One region of the Carnobacterium sp. FSL W8-0810 genome, then DNA from elsewhere that is predicted to be linked to it. Evidence: predicted binding sites of a transcription regulator. Region 1 holds the regulator's gene; each other region holds the start of a gene.
The links. The regulator HrcA, encoded in region 1, represses chaperone genes, less so after heat shock. The targets are predictions, from matches to a motif close to TTAGCACTCNNNNNNNNNGAGTGCTAA.

Region 2: a site for HrcA is predicted at 5,701-5,727, ahead of NST49_RS05110 (Hsp20/alpha crystallin family protein). Genes of this name have one in related genera too.
Region 3: a site for HrcA is predicted at 3,645-3,671, ahead of groES (co-chaperone GroES). Genes of this name have one in related genera too.

The regions. Positions count from the first base shown of each region.
Region 1 covers NZ_JBBOWO010000001.1:1,951,497-1,958,567, reverse strand. Annotated here, with positions in the region: gene truB (tRNA pseudouridine(55) synthase TruB) at 1-33, shown strand, start outside; gene ribF (riboflavin biosynthesis protein RibF) at 49-1,020, shown strand; gene NST49_RS09450 (argininosuccinate synthase) at 1,558-2,772, shown strand; gene argH (argininosuccinate lyase) at 2,811-4,193, shown strand; gene hrcA (heat-inducible transcriptional repressor HrcA) at 4,402-5,439, shown strand; gene grpE (nucleotide exchange factor GrpE) at 5,459-6,040, shown strand; gene dnaK (molecular chaperone DnaK) at 6,094-7,071, shown strand, end outside.
Region 2 covers NZ_JBBOWO010000001.1:1,048,967-1,056,037, reverse strand. Annotated here, with positions in the region: gene NST49_RS05135 (methyl-accepting chemotaxis protein) at 1-273, opposite strand, end outside; gene NST49_RS05130 (aldo/keto reductase) at 600-1,511, opposite strand; gene NST49_RS05125 (uracil-xanthine permease family protein) at 1,794-3,200, opposite strand; gene NST49_RS05120 (NADH-dependent flavin oxidoreductase) at 3,423-4,541, opposite strand; gene NST49_RS05115 (bis(5'-nucleosyl)-tetraphosphatase) at 4,725-5,138, shown strand; gene NST49_RS05110 (Hsp20/alpha crystallin family protein) at 5,204-5,623, opposite strand; gene NST49_RS05105 (hypothetical protein) at 5,834-6,013, shown strand; gene NST49_RS05100 (hypothetical protein) at 6,481-6,816, shown strand; gene NST49_RS05095 (hypothetical protein) at 6,893-7,071, shown strand, end outside.
Region 3 covers NZ_JBBOWO010000001.1:1,263,856-1,270,926, forward strand. Annotated here, with positions in the region: gene NST49_RS06160 (ABC-F family ATP-binding cassette domain-containing protein) at 1-1,481, opposite strand, end outside; gene NST49_RS06165 (redox-sensing transcriptional repressor Rex) at 1,792-2,433, shown strand; gene NST49_RS06170 (DUF4305 domain-containing protein) at 2,456-2,638, opposite strand; gene NST49_RS06175 (CPBP family intramembrane glutamic endopeptidase) at 2,696-3,349, opposite strand; gene groES (co-chaperone GroES) at 3,705-3,989, shown strand; gene groL (chaperonin GroEL) at 4,043-5,668, shown strand; gene NST49_RS06190 (hypothetical protein) at 5,772-6,083, opposite strand.

The sequences.
Region 1 (7,071 bases):
AAGCCGGTTAAAGTTTTACGGAATAATTTATAAAGGAGTTTTCACACTATGGAAATTATTAGACTACATCACCCTTACCAAGTAGATGAAATCCCTAAAGATAATGTAGTACTCGCGTTGGGCTTTTTTGATGGAGTACATAGAGGTCATCAAGAAGTAATTGGCAGAGCAAGAAGTATTGCTGAGAAAGATCAGTTAAAATTAGCTGTTATGACATTTAACCAACACCCATCGATTGTTTTTCAAAAATTAAATCCGGATCATCATAAATATCTTTCAACAGTTTCCCGTAAAGAAGAGTTGATGGAAAAAATTGGTGTGGATTTTCTATATGAAGTAGATTTTACATCTGCTTTTGCTAGTTTGTCACCGCAAGATTTTGTGGAACAATACATTGTTGGACTGCACGCACAAACCGTTGTAGCTGGTTTTGATTATACATTTGGAAAAAAAGAAGTGGCTTCTATGCATCATCTGCCGCAGTATGCTAAAAATCGCTTTGAAATTGTAGTAGTAGAAAAACAGACGCTCAAAGACGACAAAATTAGTTCTACACGCATTCGTTTAGCCTTAGAGGTTGGCGATATGCCTGTTGTTAATAATTTATTAGGTTACATTTATGCATCTCCAGGAAGAGTTGTTCATGGAGATGCAAGAGGCAGATTATTGGGATTTCCAACAGCGAATATAGAAGTAGAAAACCATGTGAAATTACCACGAACAGGCGTGTATGCTGTTAAAATTTTAGTTGGCGATCAACTGTATAATGGTATGGCTTCTATTGGTTATAACGTAACCTTTGAACCCAATCGGCCTTTAACGGTTGAAGTATACATTCTTGATTTCAATAAAGACATTTATGGTGAAGAAGTGACCGTTTTCTGGTATGAATACTTGCGTGATGAAGAAAAATTTGACTCAATTGATGCTCTAATTGAGCAACTTAAGCAAGACGAATTAGATACGGCACATTTTTTTGAACACTATAAAGAAATGCCACATGCAAATTTTTTAACTTGATTTAGGATTTGAAAAAAATAAAACATTTATGGAGGCTGGGATAAAAATCCCGGCCTCTTTCTTTATATACGAAAGTTTAATCTAAACCGTGCTCCAAAAAGCAGACTCGACGTCCACTTTGTCATGCCTAGTGGCTTCAGCTACGTACAGACAGGATACACTTAGGCGTTAGCCTACAGTGCTTTTATTCAACGCTTGATGGTTGATGACCATACTGCGCTTATTGGTTCCATTTGTCCTAGCTCTTATGGCTTTAGTCGCTTAGAGATAAGGTATGCGTTAGAAGATTAGGGTCTAAACACTTTTTGTCTCCCGCTTTTTTTTTGGATAAAATGAAAATAATATGAGGGGTTACTTTAATTGTTAAATCAACTTTATACATAATTAGTGAATATATTTATATAATATACACTAATTTTTCGTTAATAAGCAGAAAAATACAAAAAAGAGCATAAAAAAACATTAATTGCTTGTTTTAATCTTTTTGCCATGTTAGGATACTTTCATGCAATAAATTTATGAAAATGAGGTGTCGTTATGAAAAAAGGAAAAGTAGTTTTAGCTTACTCGGGAGGATTAGATACATCTGTCTCCATTAAGTGGTTGATCGATGAAGGATACGATGTAGTCGCTTGTTGTTTAGATGTTGGAGAAGGCAAAAACTTAGACTTTATTAAAGAAAAAGCATTAAAAATGGGAGCTAGCGCATCATATACAATCGATGCAAAAGAAGAATTTGCAAACGACTATGCATTGATCGCATTGCAAGCTCATACGTATTATGAAGGTAAATATCCTCTGATTTCTGCGTTATCTCGTCCGCTGATTGCTAAAAAATTAGTTGAAGTGGCTTTAAAAGAGGAAGCGGTAGCTGTAGCTCATGGCTGTACAGGAAAAGGAAATGATCAAGTTCGTTTTGAAGTTGCAATCCATTCTTTAGCTCCCGAATTAACCGTCCTTTCACCTGTTCGTGATTGGACATGGTCAAGAGAAGAAGAAATCAATTATGCTATTGAACATAACATTCCTGTACCAATTGATTTAGATAATCCGTTTTCCATCGATCAAAATCTTTGGGGAAGAAGTAATGAATGCGGCGTTTTAGAAAATCCATGGATTGCTCCGCCAGAAGTTGCTTATGATCTAACTACCAGCTTAGAAGATACACCAGACATTCCAGAAATGATTGAAATTGAATTTTTAGCGGGTGTACCGATAGCTCTGGATGGAGTTGAGTACAGTTTGCCGGATTTAATCCAACAGTTGAATAGCATTGCAGGAAAACATGGGGTGGGTCGGATCGATCATATTGAAAACAGATTGATTGGAATCAAATCTCGTGAAGTATATGAAGCTCCAGGAGCAGTAACGCTTATGACTGCTCATAAAGAATTGGAAGATTTAACATTCGTTAAAGATATCGCACACTTTAAACCCATAATCGAACAAAAAATAACAGAAATGATTTATAACGGTCTATGGTTTAATCCATTAACCGAAAGTTTAATTGCCTTTTTGAAATCAACTCAAAAATACGTGAATGGAACGGTTCGTGTAAAATTATTCAAAGGTCATGCGATAGTAGAAGGCAGAAAATCGCCAAATTCATTGTATGATGAAAACTTGGCAACTTATACTTCTGCTGATACGTTCAATCAAGAAGCTTCAGTTGGATTCATTAAGTTATGGGGTCTGCCAACAAAAGTGCATGCAGAAGTAAATAAAGTAAAAGATACAGTTAAATTAAAATAACTAAATACAACTAGTCAAATACAGTTAGGATGACAAAGATGAAAAAATTATGGGGCGGTCGTTTTGAAGGCGAAAATCAAAAATGGATCGATGAATTTGGAGCTTCCATTGAAGTAGATCAAGTTTTGGCTGAGGAAGACATAATTGGGAGCTTAGCTCACGTCAAAATGTTAGCCAAAACATCGATCGTCAGTCAAGAAGAAGCAGATGAAATTATCAAAGGATTAGAACGATTATTAGTAAAAGCAAAAAATAAAGAGTTGATATTTTCTATTGAAAATGAAGACATTCATTTGAATATTGAGACGCTTCTTCATAAAGAAATTGGGCCTGTGGCAGGAAAGCTGCATACGGCCAGAAGTCGCAATGATCAAGTAGCGACCGATATGCATCTTTATTTGAAAAAACAGGTTGGAGAAGTTTCTGAGCTGCTGGAAGACTTAAAAAAAGTTATTTTGCTAAAAGCTGAAGATCATGTTGAGACCATTATTCCTGGTTACACTCATTTGCAACATGCACAACCGATTTCTTTTGCTCATCATCTGTTGGCTTACTATAATATGTTTAAACGAGATCTTGAACGCTATCAAGAAAGTTTCAAACGAATCGATTTTTCCCCTTTAGGTGCTGCAGCTCTAGCCGGTACTACTTTTCCAATCGATCGTTTAGAGACTGCTGAACAACTAGGATTCAATTCTATCTATTCAAATAGTCTGGATGCGGTAAGTGATCGTGACTATATCATTGAGTTTCTGTCAAACAGCAGTATAGTGATGATGCATCTTTCCCGTTTTTGTGAAGAAATCATTCTTTGGACCAGTCATGAATATCAATTCGTTAGTCTGACGGATACTTATTCGACTGGAAGCTCAATTATGCCGCAAAAGAAAAATCCAGATATGGCAGAATTGATCCGAGGGAAAACAGGTCGAGTATATGGCAATCTATTTTCATTATTAACAATAATGAAAGGTTTGCCATTAGCTTATAATAAAGACTTGCAAGAAGATAAAGAAGGTATGTTTGATACGGTAAAAACAACCAAAGAGTGTTTGAAAGTTTTTTCTGGCATGTTAGAAGGTATGGTCATCAATGAAGAGAAAATGAGTGAAGCAACAACTCAGGATTTCTCAAATGCGACTGAATTGGCTGACTATCTTGCTTCAAAAGGTATACCGTTTAGAGAAGCACATGAAATCGTGGGCAAACTTGTATTAAACTGCCTGAAGAATGGTGGGTTTTTACAAGATATTCCGTTAGCAGAGTTTCAAAAAGTCGCACCAGTCATCCAAGAAGATGTTTATGCCTTGCTGGACTCTCGTATGGCTGTTGAAAGAAGAAATTCTTTAGGCGGCACTGGATTCGATCAAGTCAAACAAGAAATAAAAAAAGCTAAGAAAGAGTGCAGTTTAATCCAATAGAAACGGTATTAAAAATGGGCATACCATTTTTAATGCCGCTTTTTTTAATTAGAAATGCTGAAATATCAAGGTTAATGAGATCAATTAAAATAAACGTCAAAATTAGTCAAAAATTAAGCAAAAATTATTGACAGAATTAGTTATATTTGGTAAATTAATACATGTGTTAGCACTCAATAGTTTCAAGTGCTAAAAAGAGGTGATGTAAATGTTAACTGAAAGGCAGATTTTGATCTTAAAGTCTATCATTCGCTTATACACTTCATATGAGACTCCAATCGGGTCTAAGACCTTAATGAATGAAGCGGATATTAATTTTAGTTCTGCTACCATTCGGAATGAGATGGGACGTCTTGAAGAACTAGGCTTCATTGAAAAAACACATTCGTCATCAGGTCGTGTTCCTTCATTAAAAGGCTATCGTTTTTATGTGGACTATCTGGTTCATCCAGCAAAAATACAACAAAAAGATCTTGCAGTCATCAAGAGTGCATTAGGAAATCAATTTAGACAGTTGGATGAAATTGTTTTTCAATCGGCTGAATTGCTTTCAAGTTTGACCAGCTACACAGCTATCGCGTTAGGTCCTGAGATCAAAGAGAGTATCTTGACCGGTTTTCGTTTGGTACCATTAAATGATTATCAAGTCATGGCCATATTAGTTACCAATAAGGGCCATGTAGAGAACCAGGTATTTACTATTCCAAAATCAATGGATGCTAATGAGTTAGAAAAAATTGTTCGTATCTTTAATGAACAATTAGTTGGATTGCCACTAATGGAAGTGTTTAGAAGGCTGAAAACAGACATTCCTTTATTGTTGAACAAATATGTTAAGACAAGTGAAGGAATGATGGACATCTTTGAAAGTATTTTTATGAAAGCTGGACAAGATCGGATGCATGTAGGTGGAAGAATGAATATACTAGATTTCTCAAGTGAGTTGAATGTTGAGAAATTCAAATCTATTTATTCCTTAATGGATGGTACTCATGATTTATCTTCTCTATTGATTCCTAGTACATCAGGAATCACTGTGAAAATTGGCACTGAGTTAAATAATGAACTCTTTAATGAGTTTAGTTTAATTACAGCTAGCTATGATATTGCAGGATATAACTCAGGAGTTATCGCTTTGTTAGGTCCGACGAATATGCCTTATTCAAAAATGATTGGACTTGTGGATGTATTTAGACATGAGCTTTCAAGAAAAATAATCGACTACTACAATTCAGTAGATGATTAATCAAAAAGGAGCTGTTGATGTGGCTAGAAATAAAAAAGATAAGCAAGAACAAGAAGTCGTTGAAGAATCAACAATAGAAACAGTAGAAGAAACTCTTGAAAATAGAGCAGAAAATACTGAATCTGTTGAAGAAGAACAACAACCAGAAATTGATGAACTTGCTGAAGCAAGAGCTGCTTTAAATGAAATGGAAAACAAATATTTGCGTGTTCAAGCTGAAATGGCAAATATCCAAAAACGCAATGCAAAAGAGCGTGAAGATGCGGCTAAGTACCGTTCACAGTCTTTAGCAACAGAATTACTTCCAGTTATTGATAGCTTAGAACGTGCTCTAGCTATAGAAGTAAAAGATGAGCATGGAGAAAGTTTGAAAAAAGGGATCGAAATGGTAATGGAAACCTTCAACACTGCATTAAAAAATGAAGGAATTGACGTTATCGATCCTTTAAATAAACCTTTTGATCCTAATTTTCATCAGGCTATTCAAACCGTACCTGTTGAAGAAGGTCAAACAAGTGAAACAGTTGTACAAGTTTTACAAAAAGGGTATGATTTAAAGGGACGTGTATTACGTCCAGCAATGGTTATCGTTGCTCAATAATGCTTATAAAAATATAAAAAAACTAAAATAATATATAAATGAGGGATTTTAAAATGGGAAAAATTATTGGAATTGACTTAGGAACAACAAACTCAGCAGTAGCTGTATTAGAAGGCGGAGAAGCAAAAATTATTCCGAATCCAGAAGGTAACCGTACGACTCCTTCAGTCGTTGCTTTTAAAAATGGAGAAATGCAAGTAGGAGAAGTTGCAAAACGTCAAGCTGTAACAAACCCTAACACAATTAGTTCAATCAAACGTCATATTGGCGAAGCTGGCTATTCAGTAGAAGTTGATGGAAAAAAATACTCTCCACAAGAAATTTCTGCAACTATTCTTCAATATTTGAAAGGCTATGCTGAAAGTTATTTAGGCGAAACAGTTGATAAAGCTGTTATCACTGTTCCTGCTTACTTCAACGATGCACAACGTCAAGCAACTAAAGATGCAGGTAAAATTGCTGGTCTTGAAGTTGAACGTATTGTAAATGAACCAACTGCTGCTGCATTAGCTTATGGTTTAGACAAAACAGACAAAGAAGAAAAAGTATTAGTATTTGACCTTGGTGGTGGTACATTTGACGTTTCTATCCTTGAATTAGGTGACGGAGTATTTGATGTATTGTCTACTGCTGGAGACAACAAATTAGGTGGAGATGATTTTGATAACAAAATCATGGACTACTTGGTAGCTGAATTCAAAAAAGAAAACGGCATTGACTTATCTAAAGATAAAATGGCTGTTCAACGTTTGAAAGATGCTGCTGAAAAAGCTAAAAAAGACTTGTCAGGTGTAACTTCAACACAAATCAGTTTACCATTTATCACTGCTGGTGAAGCTGGACCAATGCACTTAGAAATCAACTTAACTCGTGCAAAATTTGACGAATTAACTTATGACTTAGTAGAACGTACTAAAGGACCTGTTCGTCAAGCTCTTAAAGATGCTGGATTGTCTACATCTGAAATTGACGAAGTTATCTTAGTAGGTGGATCAACACGTATTCCAGCTGTTGTAGATGCTGTACGTAAA
Region 2 (7,071 bases), 900 kb from region 1:
ATCCTCAGCAACTTCTTGAAATTCTGGCTTTTCGGCTAAAGAATTAATGGTATTTTCTAATTCTTGACCAATCCAGTCTAGTTGCGTTGTGAATTGTGTGGCTAGATTTTTTTCACTTTGTTCAATACGCTGAGATAACAAATTTTGTGTGCTGTAATAATTCATGACCAACACAATAATGATCGGTAGTGTGATCATTACTATCAAAGTAGGGATGATCATCAATCTAATACTTTTTTTCCTTTGACTCTTCTTTTCACGTAGCTTCTTCACCAACAAGCTCCTCCTTATGTAAAACTTCTCTAAAAACAATATTTTTTTACTAACTGTATTTTATTAAAGTTCTCATTGCTCTTTTTATTTAAACGTTTATTAAATAGCATATCGGTATTTTCCTTTCTTTCTTAAGTGTTTAAGTTTCTTTTTTTATTTGTTCTTAATGTTGTCACACCTTATCCATCGAAATAAAGGGTGCTTGATTATTTTTAACATTGCGTACAAACACTAAAAATCAAAAAATAAGCACCCTTTTGTCTGAAAAGTAAAAGGATGCTTAGTTTTGTTTTATTCAATTTATTGAGTCTTGTTACTTTTATCTCTTAAGGCAATTTATTTCCAGCTGCTCGATAAATGTCATACCATTCTTCATGTGTGATGCGCACCTCAGAAGCTTTTGCATAATCTGTCAAACGCTCTGGAGTCATTGTTCCAACAATTGCTTGTATATGTGCTGGATGGCGTAAGATCCAAGCAATAGCTGTTGCTGAATTAGATAAGCCGTAACGTTCGCCAACTTCTTTCAACTTTGCATTTATCTCAGGGAAGTTTTCGTTATCCACAAAAATATCTCCACCGCTTTTGATCGGTGACCAAGCTTGCAATGTCATATCTTCTAAACGACTATAATCCAATATTCCACCATCTCGATTTATCCCATTATCAAATTCAGTATTCACATTTATTCCAGCATCCACCATACCAGTATGCATCGTACTAAACTGCATTTGGTTCGCGACTAAAGGTTGCTTTACATATTTTTTCAATAATTCAATCTGGTAAGGATTGTGGTTGCTGACACCAAAATTGCGGACTTTTCCGCTTTTTTCTAATTCTTCAAAAACTTCAGCTACGATCTCTGGTTCAACCAATGCATCTGGACGGTGCAATAACAACGCATCTAAGTAATCTGTATTTAAGCGTTTCAAGATACCGTCTACACTCGTTACTAAATGTTCTTTTGAAAAATCGTAGCTCCCTTTTCGAATGCCTACTTTAGATTGGATCAGCATTCTTTCTCGTAGAGAAGGATCCATTTCAATTACTTTTCCTAACGTTTCTTCGGCTTTTCCACCACCATAGATATCGGCTAAATCAAAAAAATCAACTTCTAAGTCTAAAGCATTTCTCACTACTTTATCAGCTTCTTCTGGTGATAATTTCCCCATTGACATACAGCCTAATGCAATATTTGGTACCATTAATTCACTTTTCCCTAAAAACATTCTTTTCATATTCATTAACCTTCTTTCTTTTATATAAGAAATCGTTTTCAGTATACCACTTTTGACTATTTTTTACTAAAGATAGAATGTTCATTACCTTCGTTCAATTTGCATATTAGACTGCTTTTTTTGCTCAGTGTATGTTAGTTGACGTAAGAGTGAGTGCATTTTGTTAGTTCACTTTTACGTCAAGTACCTAATGACGTAAAAGTGATGCTTCTTACAAGCAACCAGGCGACAAAAAAACGTTCAGCACCTATAAGTTAGAATACTGAACGTTTTGCTGTTTAATTAAACTGTTTCGCTTTCCATCACCGGAGTTTCTTTAAGAATAATATTTAAAACTAAGGTAACGATCGTTCCAGCTGAAATCCCAGATGAGAATAATCCACCAAGAATTCCTGGTAGCCCAGCGACAATTTCAGGTCTGAATGATACACCAAGGCCCACACCCAAACCAGCAGCGACAATGACCAAATTGCGGTTGTCAAAATTGACACGTGATAATGATTTAACACCAGAAGCAGCTACATTTCCAAACATCAATACTCCAGCTCCACCAAGTACAGCCATAGGCATAATTGAAACTAACGTCGCAAATTTAGGTAAAAAGCTCATCGCCATTAAAAGGACACCAGCTGTTATCGCTACTGAACGAGAAGCATTGCGAGTTAAGGGAATTAAACCAGCATTTTGGCTAAATGTAGCTACTGGACCTGATCCCATTGCAGGTCCGATAAATGAACCGACTCCATCTGCACGAACACCATTTGCAATGTCTTCATCCGTTAATTCTGTTTCTGTTACGGCTCCAATTGTTTGCATAACACCCACTGTTTCAATAACGGTTACTAGATAGCCTGAGATAAACGGAATAGCAAATTTCAAATCAAAATTGACACCATATTTGAACAATTGAGGCATAGCAAACCAGTTAGCTTGAGCAACTTGATTAAAATCAACCATTCCAAGCGGAATACACATGACATAACCAGCAACGATCCCAATCAGAACAGCTGCAGGTCCAATTTTGACACTGCCATAATGATTTAATAAAACAATCAATAAGAAGACAATTGTTGCAATTGCTAAATTAAGAGGTGATCCATAATTAGCGGCACCTACTCCACCAGCTACCCAATCAAATGCAACAGGCATCAACGTTAATCCCATCAGTGAAATAACGGTACCTGTTACGACTGGAGGAAAGAATTTCATTAACGGTTTGATAAAATAACTCAAGATGATTTCTAAAACGGCTCCCATCATCGTTCCACCAAAATAACCAGCAATGCCGCCACCCATTGTATTGATAACCGCATTTGCTGGACCAACAAATCCAAAATCGGTTCCCATAATCGTTGGAAGACCGGCTCCTACACGAAACCATTTTGGGCCAATTCCTTTAGATTGAATAATTGAAACAACACCCGAGCCTAACAATGCTGCACTAATCATATATGAAGTGTCCGCGACTCCAAACCCTGCCATACCTGAAATTACTAAAGGTACAGCTACGATTCCTCCAAAGGCTGTCAATATGTTTTGAAATCCTAAAAGGGTCATCAATACAAATCCTGGCTTATCGTCTACTTGATAAATAAGAGTGGATTCAGGTTTCGGTGTGACCTTCGCTTGTTTTCTTTCTCTTTTCGGCAATACGATTGTTCCTGCTGGACGTTTCATTCTCTCTTCCAAAATAACCCTCCTATTAAATACGAACATTAATTTTAATAACACATTTATATTTCGTTAATGATTAACACTTTTATAGTATAACTTCAAATAAGAGTTAAGTAAAGACCTAAAAACGAATTATTTTACCTTTATCCGGATTGTAATGTTCGTGTTTTCATCAAAAAAAAGAACCTCTCACATGAAGTGAAAAGTTCTTTTCAAGCTTACTATTTATTGTTCTTACTAAACGATTGGGAACCAACCCGGTCTACTTTCAATATACTCCCACATAGCGTCAGGCAAAGTAAGATCTTCCCGATATTCTGGTTTTATTTTTTTACGAATAGCCATTTCATTTCCTAGTTTTACTTTTTGGACCCAGTCTGGTTCAATCACTAATTCACGACCGATAGCCACAAGCGGTAATCCTAATTCCATTGCTGCTACAGCATCGTCTGGTGTGATGATCGATCCAACTCCTATAATCGGGAAATCCTTTCCGACTGATTCTTGGATACGTTGAACAACAGGTTTGGTTACTTTTGGATCACGAACTGAAGCTTGCGTCCATTCATTGGTTGAAACATGGATGTAATCCAGTCCTTGTTCTTTTAATTTAGCAATCAATTGTAAAGTATCTTCAATAGTGATGCCGGGCTCCTTTATTTCTTCTGGAGAAATGCGGTACCCAAAAATAAACGGTTTATCTGCATAGGTTTGGATTGCTTCTTTTGCAGCTTGAACGACCGCTAAAGGAAAGTTCATGCGTTTTTCAAGTGATCCACCCCACTGATCTTCTCGGCGATTGGAATGCGGAGAGAAGAATTGTTGAATCAGATAATTGTTTGCTCCATGCAATTCAATCCCATCAAATCCTGCTTGGATCGCGCGTCTTGTCGCTTGTCCAAAAGCATCAATCAATTCATGCACTTCTTTATCCGATAGTTCTCTGGGTACTTCTGCACCTTCAACATCAAGTGGCACAGCACTTGCACTGACTGGCTGTTCCCCTCTTAATGTCCTTTTTGATCCAAGTCGACCTACGTGAAAAATTTGCAAAATAGCTTTAGGACCTTCATTTTGAATCGTTTTTGCTAGTTTTGATAAACTATCGATTCGGTTGTCAGATGCAGCACTTAGTGAACCGGCGAAACGTCCGTTTTCCATTACTTGAGCACAGGAAGTCACGACAGCTCCAAGGCCAGCAACCCGTCTTTTATAGTACTCTTTTTCTTCAGTTGTAACCATTCCATTTTCGAAAGAGGAATTAGTCGTCATCGGTGCCATAACCAACCGATTATCCACTTTGACTCCTGATGCAAATGTAAAAGGCTGAAACAAGGGATTGTATTTTGAATTCATTCGTTTTCTCCTACTTCTTATTTATTTATTTTTAGTATATGTCTAACTATTCTTCTAATAATATAAGATTTTTCTTCTTTTTTCAATTTATCTTACTTATTAGAAGTAAATCATTCTCTCTAAACTTTTAGCCTTGATTTTGGTATACTGAACAAAAGACGTTATCTCATTGGAGGAATCACGATGAAACAAGAAAAATCATGTGGAGCTGTAATTGTTACAAAAGAAACAGAAGAACCTAAATTTTTATTGATCAAACACCATAATGGAGGACACTGGGCTTTTCCTAAAGGTCATGTAGAAGGCAATGAAACAGAAGAAGAAACAGCTTTAAGAGAAATTATGGAAGAAACACACCTAACAGTTGAACTGGACACTCAATTCAGACATGTTGTCCGTTATTCTCCTTATGAAGGCACCGTAAAAGATGTGATTTATTTTATGGCCTATACTTCTGAACAAGAAATCCATAAACAAGATGAAGAAGTTCTAGATAGCTCTTGGTCAAACTTTGAAGAAGCATTAGCTTTAGTTACTTATGAAAATGATCGAACGATTCTTCAAGCAGCCAAGGATTACTTAACTAAAAAGAACTAGTAGATGATAAATTAAAAAGAAGGTGTTGAGACACAAATCTCAACACCTTCTTTTTTTTAGTTTTTTTATTTGATCTCAATTTGTTTAGGTGTTGTGCCTTCAGGATCTTTCTTAGGCAATGTTACGGTTAAAACACCATTATCAAATGTTGCTGAGATTTTTTCTTCGTTGACGTTTTTCAATAAAAATTGGCGATTGAAAGATTTAGTTGAACGCTCTCTACGGATATAGTTGCCTTCTTCATCTTTTTCATCTTTACCGTCTTCTTGAGTTGCCCCAATTGACAATACATTGTCTTCATATTTTAACTGAATACTGTCTTTAGGCATACCTGGCAAATCAGCTTCTACAATATAAGCATTCTCTTCTTCTCGAATGTCTACATTAAAATTAGCCGTGTGTGCTAATAAATGGTCAAAAGGATCCTCGAAAAAGTTTTTGCCAAAATTCATGAAATCACGTCCTACTGGAAATAAATTACTCATAAATTTAACCCTCTTTCTAAAATTTTTTTAACCTCTTGAGCAAGTATTTCCTTTGCTCATGTATAATATAATAAAATTTAGCACTCTTGTCAACAGAGTGCTAAAAAATTTTTGAAGTTTTTTTTACTAGCTAGCCTACTAGTCATATTAGTATTCTCTTTCGCTATTGTTTGCTATACTAATTAAATAAAGACTGTACTGGAGGTAGGTATGATGTTTAATCTATTAGGAAAGATTTTATTGGTAGTGGGTATCATTATCATAGTATTTGGATACTTTGGTCCTGTAAGATCTGGTGATCCCATTATTGGAACCTTATTTATTATAATCGGTTTAGCCATCGCAGCATTAGCCTTTTTCTTAGGCAGAACCCAAACACCAAGAAGGTAGCTCATCCAACATCAAAAGAATGGCATTATTTCCCTGAAACCAAAAGGAAATAATGTCATTCTTTTTTATCTATTAATATAAAACAATTTTAAATAAGCTATTTAAGCTGTTAGAACTAGCAAAAGACGCCTTATTTCTCTTCTAAAACTCCCGTGTAATCTCACTTCTATCATTTCTAATCAATAATCATTCTCTTATACATTTTACTTTATAATTATTTATGAACAAATGTTGCAAAAAAAGCCCCACGTTTTCACAGGATTCTGGACTATTTTTTTAGAGAAACGTAGGCTCTATAACATTTGTTTAATTATCATATGACTTTTTTTAGTATGCAATATGTACGTTATAGTACAGATGTTCATTTACTCTGGTATTGAGAACGCATACGGAGTAAGCTTTACCCATGAAAGAAACAGCTGTGGGGAGTTGTTCTTTAACATACAATAAGAAAGAGGTCGGAAATAATGAAAAAATTATTAGCATCAGCACTATTGGCCGGATTAATGTTAGGAACAACAACTCAAGTTTTTGCAGCAACTGTTACAAATTTAACTCTAAATGGTGAAGCTACAAGTGATCCGAAAAAACAACTACCTACTACGATTGCAGTCGAAGGAGATAGTGATCCGTCAGACCAATCGAGCGCATTCAAACTTTCAAATGGAACTTCATTAGAAACTATTACAGTTGCAACAGATGCAGATAGTAAAGACAAATTCTCTGGATTATATACAGGTGCCGTTAACTTTACATTTGACTATGCAAATCCTGTTGACGCTGAAGTACCAGTAGCAGAATAATACTCGAATATTATTATCTAAAATCAATTACAGTGATTAGAGCCCCACGCTCTAATTTTAAATCAAAGGAGTTCCTATGAAAAAAGAGAACAGAACTAAAAATCCTATCGTTACATTTCTATTAAAAGGAATACTATTTATTGCTGTTGTGGCTGGAACCATAATAGCAATAAATTATTTTACAAATGACGAAGCAAAAGATAGCGTTGGTGACCTTTTAGGACTTGATCCTAATGCAACTAACGAACAAGCACA
Region 3 (7,071 bases), 690 kb from region 1:
TCAAAATCAATTAGTGCATTTTCTAAAACTTCTTTACTGTCAATGTCTAAATGGTTTGTCGGTTCATCTAACATTAAGAAATTATTTTTGTTCATAGCTAATTTAGCTAAAGCCAAACGTGCTTTTTCTCCACCACTCAAGGAAGATACTGATTTCTCTACGTCTTCTCCAGAGAATAAGAAACTGCCAAGTATTGAACGAATATCTTTTTCAGGCGTTGTAGGGTGCTCATCCCAAAGTTCTGCCAAAACAGATTTAGTTGAATTTAAGTCGGATTGTTCTTGATCATAGTAGCCCAATGAAACATTTGTACCCAAATGCTTTTCGCCCTGGATCAAAGGAAGTTGATCGATAAGTGATTTTAGCAATGTTGATTTTCCGATTCCGTTTGGTCCGACTAAAGCAATCGAGTCGTATTTTCGAACATCTAATTCAACAGGGCGAGATAGAATGGTTCCATCGTACCCAATCGCACCATTGGATAAAGTTAAAACAACATTGCCACTTTCTTTTTCAGTTTTAAATGAAAAACGAGCAGACTTTTCATCGCCTTGAGGTTTATCGATACGGTCCATTTTTTCTAATTGTTTGCGCCTGCTTTGAGCACGTTTAGTAGTTGACGCACGGACTAAATTACGATTGACGAAATCTTCTAACTTAGCAATTTCGCCTTGTTGTTTCTCAAATTCTTTCCATTCTTGTTCAAGACGAGTGGCTTTTAAATCTAAATATTTTGAATAATTACCTTTATAATGAGTAATCTTTTGACGACTGATCTCATAAACTTCATTCACTACTTTATCTAAAAAGTAGCGGTCATGAGAAACAATCAGCAAGGCACCAGTATACGATTGCAAATAGGTTTCCAGCCAGCTAAGAGTTTCAATATCTAAATGGTTTGTAGGCTCATCAAGAATCAATAAGTCTTTTTTTTCTAATAATAATTTTGCTAATGCTAAGCGTGTTTTTTGTCCACCAGAAAGCTGACTGATCTGTTTAGTATAATCTTCTTCGTAAAAACGAAAACCATGCAGCACAGAACGAATCTCAGATTGATAACCAAACCCATTTTCCTCACGAAAACGATGTTGGATGTGGTCATAGCGATTTAAAGTTGCTGTATAAAGTTCTTCATCAGATAACAAATCAGGGTCACCAAGTTGCTGTTCGATCGAACGCATATCTTTTTCTAGTTGAATGACCAATTCAAAAACGGTCAACATTTCATCCCAAATCGTTCTTTCAGAAGCTAGACCGGTATTTTGTGCTAAGTAGCCAATACTGACTTGCTTTCCTTTGACGATTTTTCCAGCATCCGGTTGTTCAATATCCGCGATCATTTTTAAAAGAGTAGATTTACCTGTACCATTTCTTCCAACTAAGGCAATCCGCGAATGTTCTTGTACTTCTAAATAAATATTTTCAAACAACACATCTGCTCCAAAATAGCGGGCAACGTGTTGTGCTTGTAATAGAATCATAGTCTTGGTCCTCATTTCATCATTCTCATTAGTAGTTTATCATAGATTTGGGCTGAGTGAAATTACAAACCCAAAAAAGCTAACTTTTTAGAAGTGGCTTCACAAGCATTATTGTGAATTTTAACACTAATGTTAAATAGAGATTGGAATGAATGACAAAAATTAATACTAGTAATATACAAAAAAAATGATATAATAAGAACGTTCACTAAAAAAAGATTGTGAAGTAAAATATAAAATGATTTGCTTGTGAATTGAACTAGCAAAAAAATTGGAGAAATTAGACTAAAGACTGATGGAGGATAAAAGAATGGTAGAAAAGAAAATACCCAATGCAACGGCTAGGCGATTGCCGATTTATTATCGCTATTTGCGATTCTTACATGATTCCGGAAAAGTACGTGTTTCTTCAACTGAATTGAGTGAGGCTATTAAAGTTGATAGTGCTACAATTCGAAGAGACTTTTCTTATTTTGGAGCCTTAGGCAAAAGAGGATACGGATATGATGTTGAGGATCTAATGAACTTCTTCAGTAAGACACTTAAACAAGATAGATTGACAAATGTAGCTTTAATTGGAGTAGGGAATTTAGGACATGCTTTATTGAATTATAACTTCCATCAAAGCAACAACATGCGAATCAGTGCAGCTTTTGATATCGATCAAGAAATCGTTGGCACTATTTTAAGTGGTGTTCCTATTTATCACATGGACGACATGGTTGAACAACTTAAAGTGCAACAAATTGAAATTGTTATTATTACCATTCCATCATCTGTAGCACAAGCAACGGCTGATCGATTAGTAGAAGCAAATGTAAAAGGTATTTTAAATTTCACCCCATACAGAATTTCTGTACCGGATGATGTAAGAGTCCAAAACGTTGATTTAACAAATGAATTGCAAACATTGATTTATTTCTTAGATCATTACAAACCTACAAAAGATTAAAAAAAAGGAAACAAACCGTTTTTTATGGTTTGTTTCCTTTTTTGATTTTGAAATAAATTTCGAGTATTTTTGAAGCTCTAACAAAATAACTAGTAGAAAACAATACATAAAGGATAGAGAAAAATGTCCAGCCAGAATTGCCTACTGAATCAATAGCAAACCAGATGAATATTCCAGACATCAAGTAAGTAAAAATGATTTGCATTATAAAATTACGTTTATTTATCAAATGAAAAATTCCTTTCTAACATATAGTAATCCCTCATATGAAGTTTACTAACATAACTAATGTGTTCATAGCAATATGAGTAATCATTGGTGCAGCAATATTTTTAGTTTTACTATAGAGAAAACTGAAAACAAAAGCCATACTAGAATAAAGTAAAATATGTCCATCAAGATGCATAAAAGCAAAGAGTAATGCACTGATTACTGCAGCGCCTATAGGCCCTGTAAGATCATATAAGAAACCAAAAATAACTTTTCTAAAAACAAATTCTTCCATGATTGGTCCTAATATAGAAACAATGATAAGATAAATCGGATACTTATCGACGATCAAAAGAATGCTTTGAGTATTCTCCGATGCTATTGGAAGTCCCAATACTACTATTTCAATAAGATTTGCGAGATACTGAACCAAAAGGACTAAGGGTATTCCAATAATTCCCCAATAGATCACTTTTTTTCTAGGCACAGAGGGAGCTAAAGTCAACGAATTTCGAATGGTTGACTTTCGATTAAGCAGTAGCATAGCAATTGCTCCAATAAAAAAGCTGAAAATTGTTCCATAAATAGCTGCTTCTGTTTGTAAACTTTTTGGAGCTAGCGCAAGAATCACTGCCGGTAAGAATTGAGCAATTAAGTAAAATACGATCATTAAAACAGATGTGTGACGAGTAAGTTTCTTCAACATGACTAAGACCTTCTTTTTTTCGAGATGAACTGTCGTTTCCACAGTTTGGTAAATTGGTTTAATACAACGAATAAAAGCCTCTAAAAGTAAGAAGAGGAAACTTTATTCTATATAATACTAAATAATACTAAAAATACTTCGTTTTTCAGTATACCATAAAATGTTGGCAAATGAATACAACAGATAATATGAGCTAGTTTATATTTTAATGGAAAAGAGCTCATTTAAAAAGGAGAAAGAATTGAGATAAAAATTCTTGCATTCTTTTCTATATTTGTTATTATTAAGAAGTGGTTTAGCACTTGGTCTGTTTGAGTGCTAAAATCGAAGAAATAATTTAGATGGAGGGATTTACGTGTTAAAACCATTAGGAGATCGTGTCATTATTGAAGTTGCTAAGGAAGAGGAAAAAACAATCAGCGGGATTGTTTTACCAGGTTCAGCTCAAGAAAAACCTCAAACAGGTTCTGTTATTGCTGTTGGGGAAGGTCGTATTTTAGAAAACGGCTCAAGAGTAGCATTGTCAGTTAACGTTGGCGATACTGTGTTATTTGAAAAATATACTGGAACAGAAGTGAAATATGACGGTAAAGAATATTTAGTGGTAAAAGAGCACGATATCGTTGCAGTCATCGATTAAATAAAACTAAAGCAAAACTACTGAACAAACTAAATTAATGAGGTGAAGGAAAAATGGCAAAAGATATTAAATTTTCTGAAGACGCACGTGCATCAATGTTACGTGGAGTAGATATTTTAGCAGATATTGTTAAAGTAACATTAGGACCCAAAGGAAGAAATGTTGTTTTAGAAAAATCTTTCGGTTCACCACTTATTACAAATGATGGTGTTACAATTGCTAAAGAAATTGAATTAGAAGATCATTTTGAAAATATGGGAGCACAACTTGTTTCAGAAGTTGCCTCTAAAACAAATGATATTGCTGGAGACGGTACAACAACAGCAACTGTTTTAACACAAGCTATTGTTCGCGAAGGATTAAAAAATGTAACTGCTGGAGCTAACCCTGTTGGTATTCGACGCGGGATTGAAATGGCGACAAAAGTGGCTGTTGAAGAATTGCTTGCTATCTCTAAAAAAGTAGATTCAAAAGAATCAATTGCGCAAATTGCTGCTATTTCTTCAGGCAACAATGAAACAGGAGAATTGGTTGCTGAAGCAATGGAACGCGTTGGAACAGATGGCGTTATTACAATTGAAGAATCTAAAGGAATTGAAACAGAATTAGGCGTTGTTGAAGGTATGCAATTTGATCGTGGTTACTTATCTCAATACATGGTAACAGACAACGATAAAATGGAAGCTAACTTAGAAAATCCATACATTTTAATTACGGATAAAAAAATCTCTAATATTCAAGAAATCCTTCCATTATTAGAACAAATTTTACAACAAGGACGTCCATTGTTGATTATTGCTGATGATGTGGATGGAGAAGCTCTTCCTACATTAGTATTAAACAAATTACGTGGAACATTCAATGTTGTTGCTGTTAAAGCTCCAGGATTTGGAGATCGTCGTAAAGCTATGCTTGAAGATATTGCTATCTTAACTGGCGGAACAGTTATTACTGAAGATTTAGGTCTAGAATTGAAAGATACAGCTATTGACCAATTAGGGCATGCAAGCAAAGTTGTTGTAACAAAAGATGCAACAACAATTGTTGAAGGTGCCGGTTCTGCTGAATCTATTTCACACCGTGTATCTTTATTGAAAGCTCAAGCAGCTGAAACAACTTCTGAATTTGATAAAGAAAAATTACAAGAACGTTTAGCTAAACTTTCTGGCGGTGTTGCCGTTATCAAAGTTGGAGCTGCTACTGAAACAGAATTAAAAGAACGAAAATTACGTATTGAAGATGCTCTAAATGCAGCTCGTGCAGCTGTTGAAGAAGGAATCGTTTCCGGTGGTGGAACAGCGTTGATCAATGTTCAACGTAAAGTTTCTGAAATCGAAGCAACTGGCGATGAAGCAACAGGTGTGAAAATCGTGATCCGTGCTCTTGAAGAACCTGTTCGTCAAATCGTAACAAATGCTGGACTTGAAGGTTCTGTTATTGTTGAAAAATTAAAAAGCGTTGATTTAGGCGTAGGATATAACGCGGCTACTGATGAATGGGTAAATATGATCGAAGCTGGAATCATTGACCCAACTAAAGTAACACGTTCTGCTTTACAAAATGCAGCAAGTGTTGCAGCTCTATTGTTAACAACTGAAGCTGTTGTTGCAGACCAACCAAAACCAGATGCTCCAATGGGCGGAATGGGAATGGATCCAGGCATGGGCGGCATGATGTAAATCATTAAACCTGACAAGTAAAAAAGACGTACATTAAAGGAATCCTTTAGTGTACGTCTTTTTTTATAGAATAAAAAAACAGCAGTGTAAGAGGGCTGTACTTTTATTCGAATTCTAAATCTGTCATCATTTCATCTAAGTTTTCAATGGCATCATTCTTTTCAAAAAATTCGACCCATTCTTGATAAGGGTCAGAAGATTTAGCTTTGATCGTGATTTTGAATTTGTCATAAATACTTCTAGCCATATCTGTCCACATACGGTCGACAGCACGTTCTAATTTTGCTTCATTCCACCTTTTTGCAGGTTGTCTTCTGGCGTTTCTTCGTATTTGGTCATCCATAGCTTTTTCAAAAAAGATTCTTTTGCTTCCTAAATTAGCATCTAGATATTCTTCGAACTCTTTAAAAGTCAAATTTATCACCTTTCTACAACTCGTTTTTTAAATCTGTCTACCTAATTCTGTCAATAAATCAAAGAAGCTAATTATAAAATGAATTTATTAAGTTTAATTTCTTCAAACCTTTATAACGTTCTTAAAAGGGATAGTAGGTATCTTTAATCATACCATAAAGCATAAAGCAATAGAAAGGTAACGGAGTTAAAAAAAGATGTTTTTAAATGAGCTAACAATTCGACAAAAGTTCCAGAAATTGATGGGTTTTTCGCATAATGATTTTTAGAGGAGATTTTGTTCTGGAAAATGGTTAAGAATCTGAAGTAGAGCGTGTATAGAGAAGAAATGAGCGACCAAATGTATTGAAAATGTCAGATAGAAGGGTTATAGAGGAGAAAGATTCCTTAAAAGTACTTAAGAATCTGAAGTAGAGCGTGTATAGAGAAGAAATGAGCGACCAAATGTGTTAAGAATGTCGGATAGAAGGGGTATAGAGTAGAAAGCTTCTCAAAAAATGGTTAAGAATCTGAACTAGAGCGTGTATAGAGAAGAAATGAGCGACCAAATGTGCTAAGAATGTCGGATAGAAGGGGTATAGAGTAGAAAGCTTCTCAAAAAATAGTTAAGAATCTGAAGTAGAGCAGGTATAGAGAAGAATTAAGCGACTAAATGTGCTAAGAATGTCGAATAGAAGGGTTATAGAGTAGAAAGCTTCTCAAAAAATGGTTAAGAATCTGAAGTAAAGCAGGTATAGAGAAGAATTGTGCGACCAAATGTGCTAAGAATGTCGAATAGAAGGGTTATAGAGTAGAAAGTTTCTCAAAAATTAATTAAGAATCTGAAGTAGAGGACTGTTACCTTTTAATAGCCTCAAAAGTTAGTATTAATTCTTAAGTAGATGGTTTTTAATCGGAAAATTTTCGAGGTCGAAAAGTTCTCTATCTTAAAATTCCTTATGGTGGATAAAAATAAGCAGAACCTCCTTGTTTCTACGTACTCTAAGTTA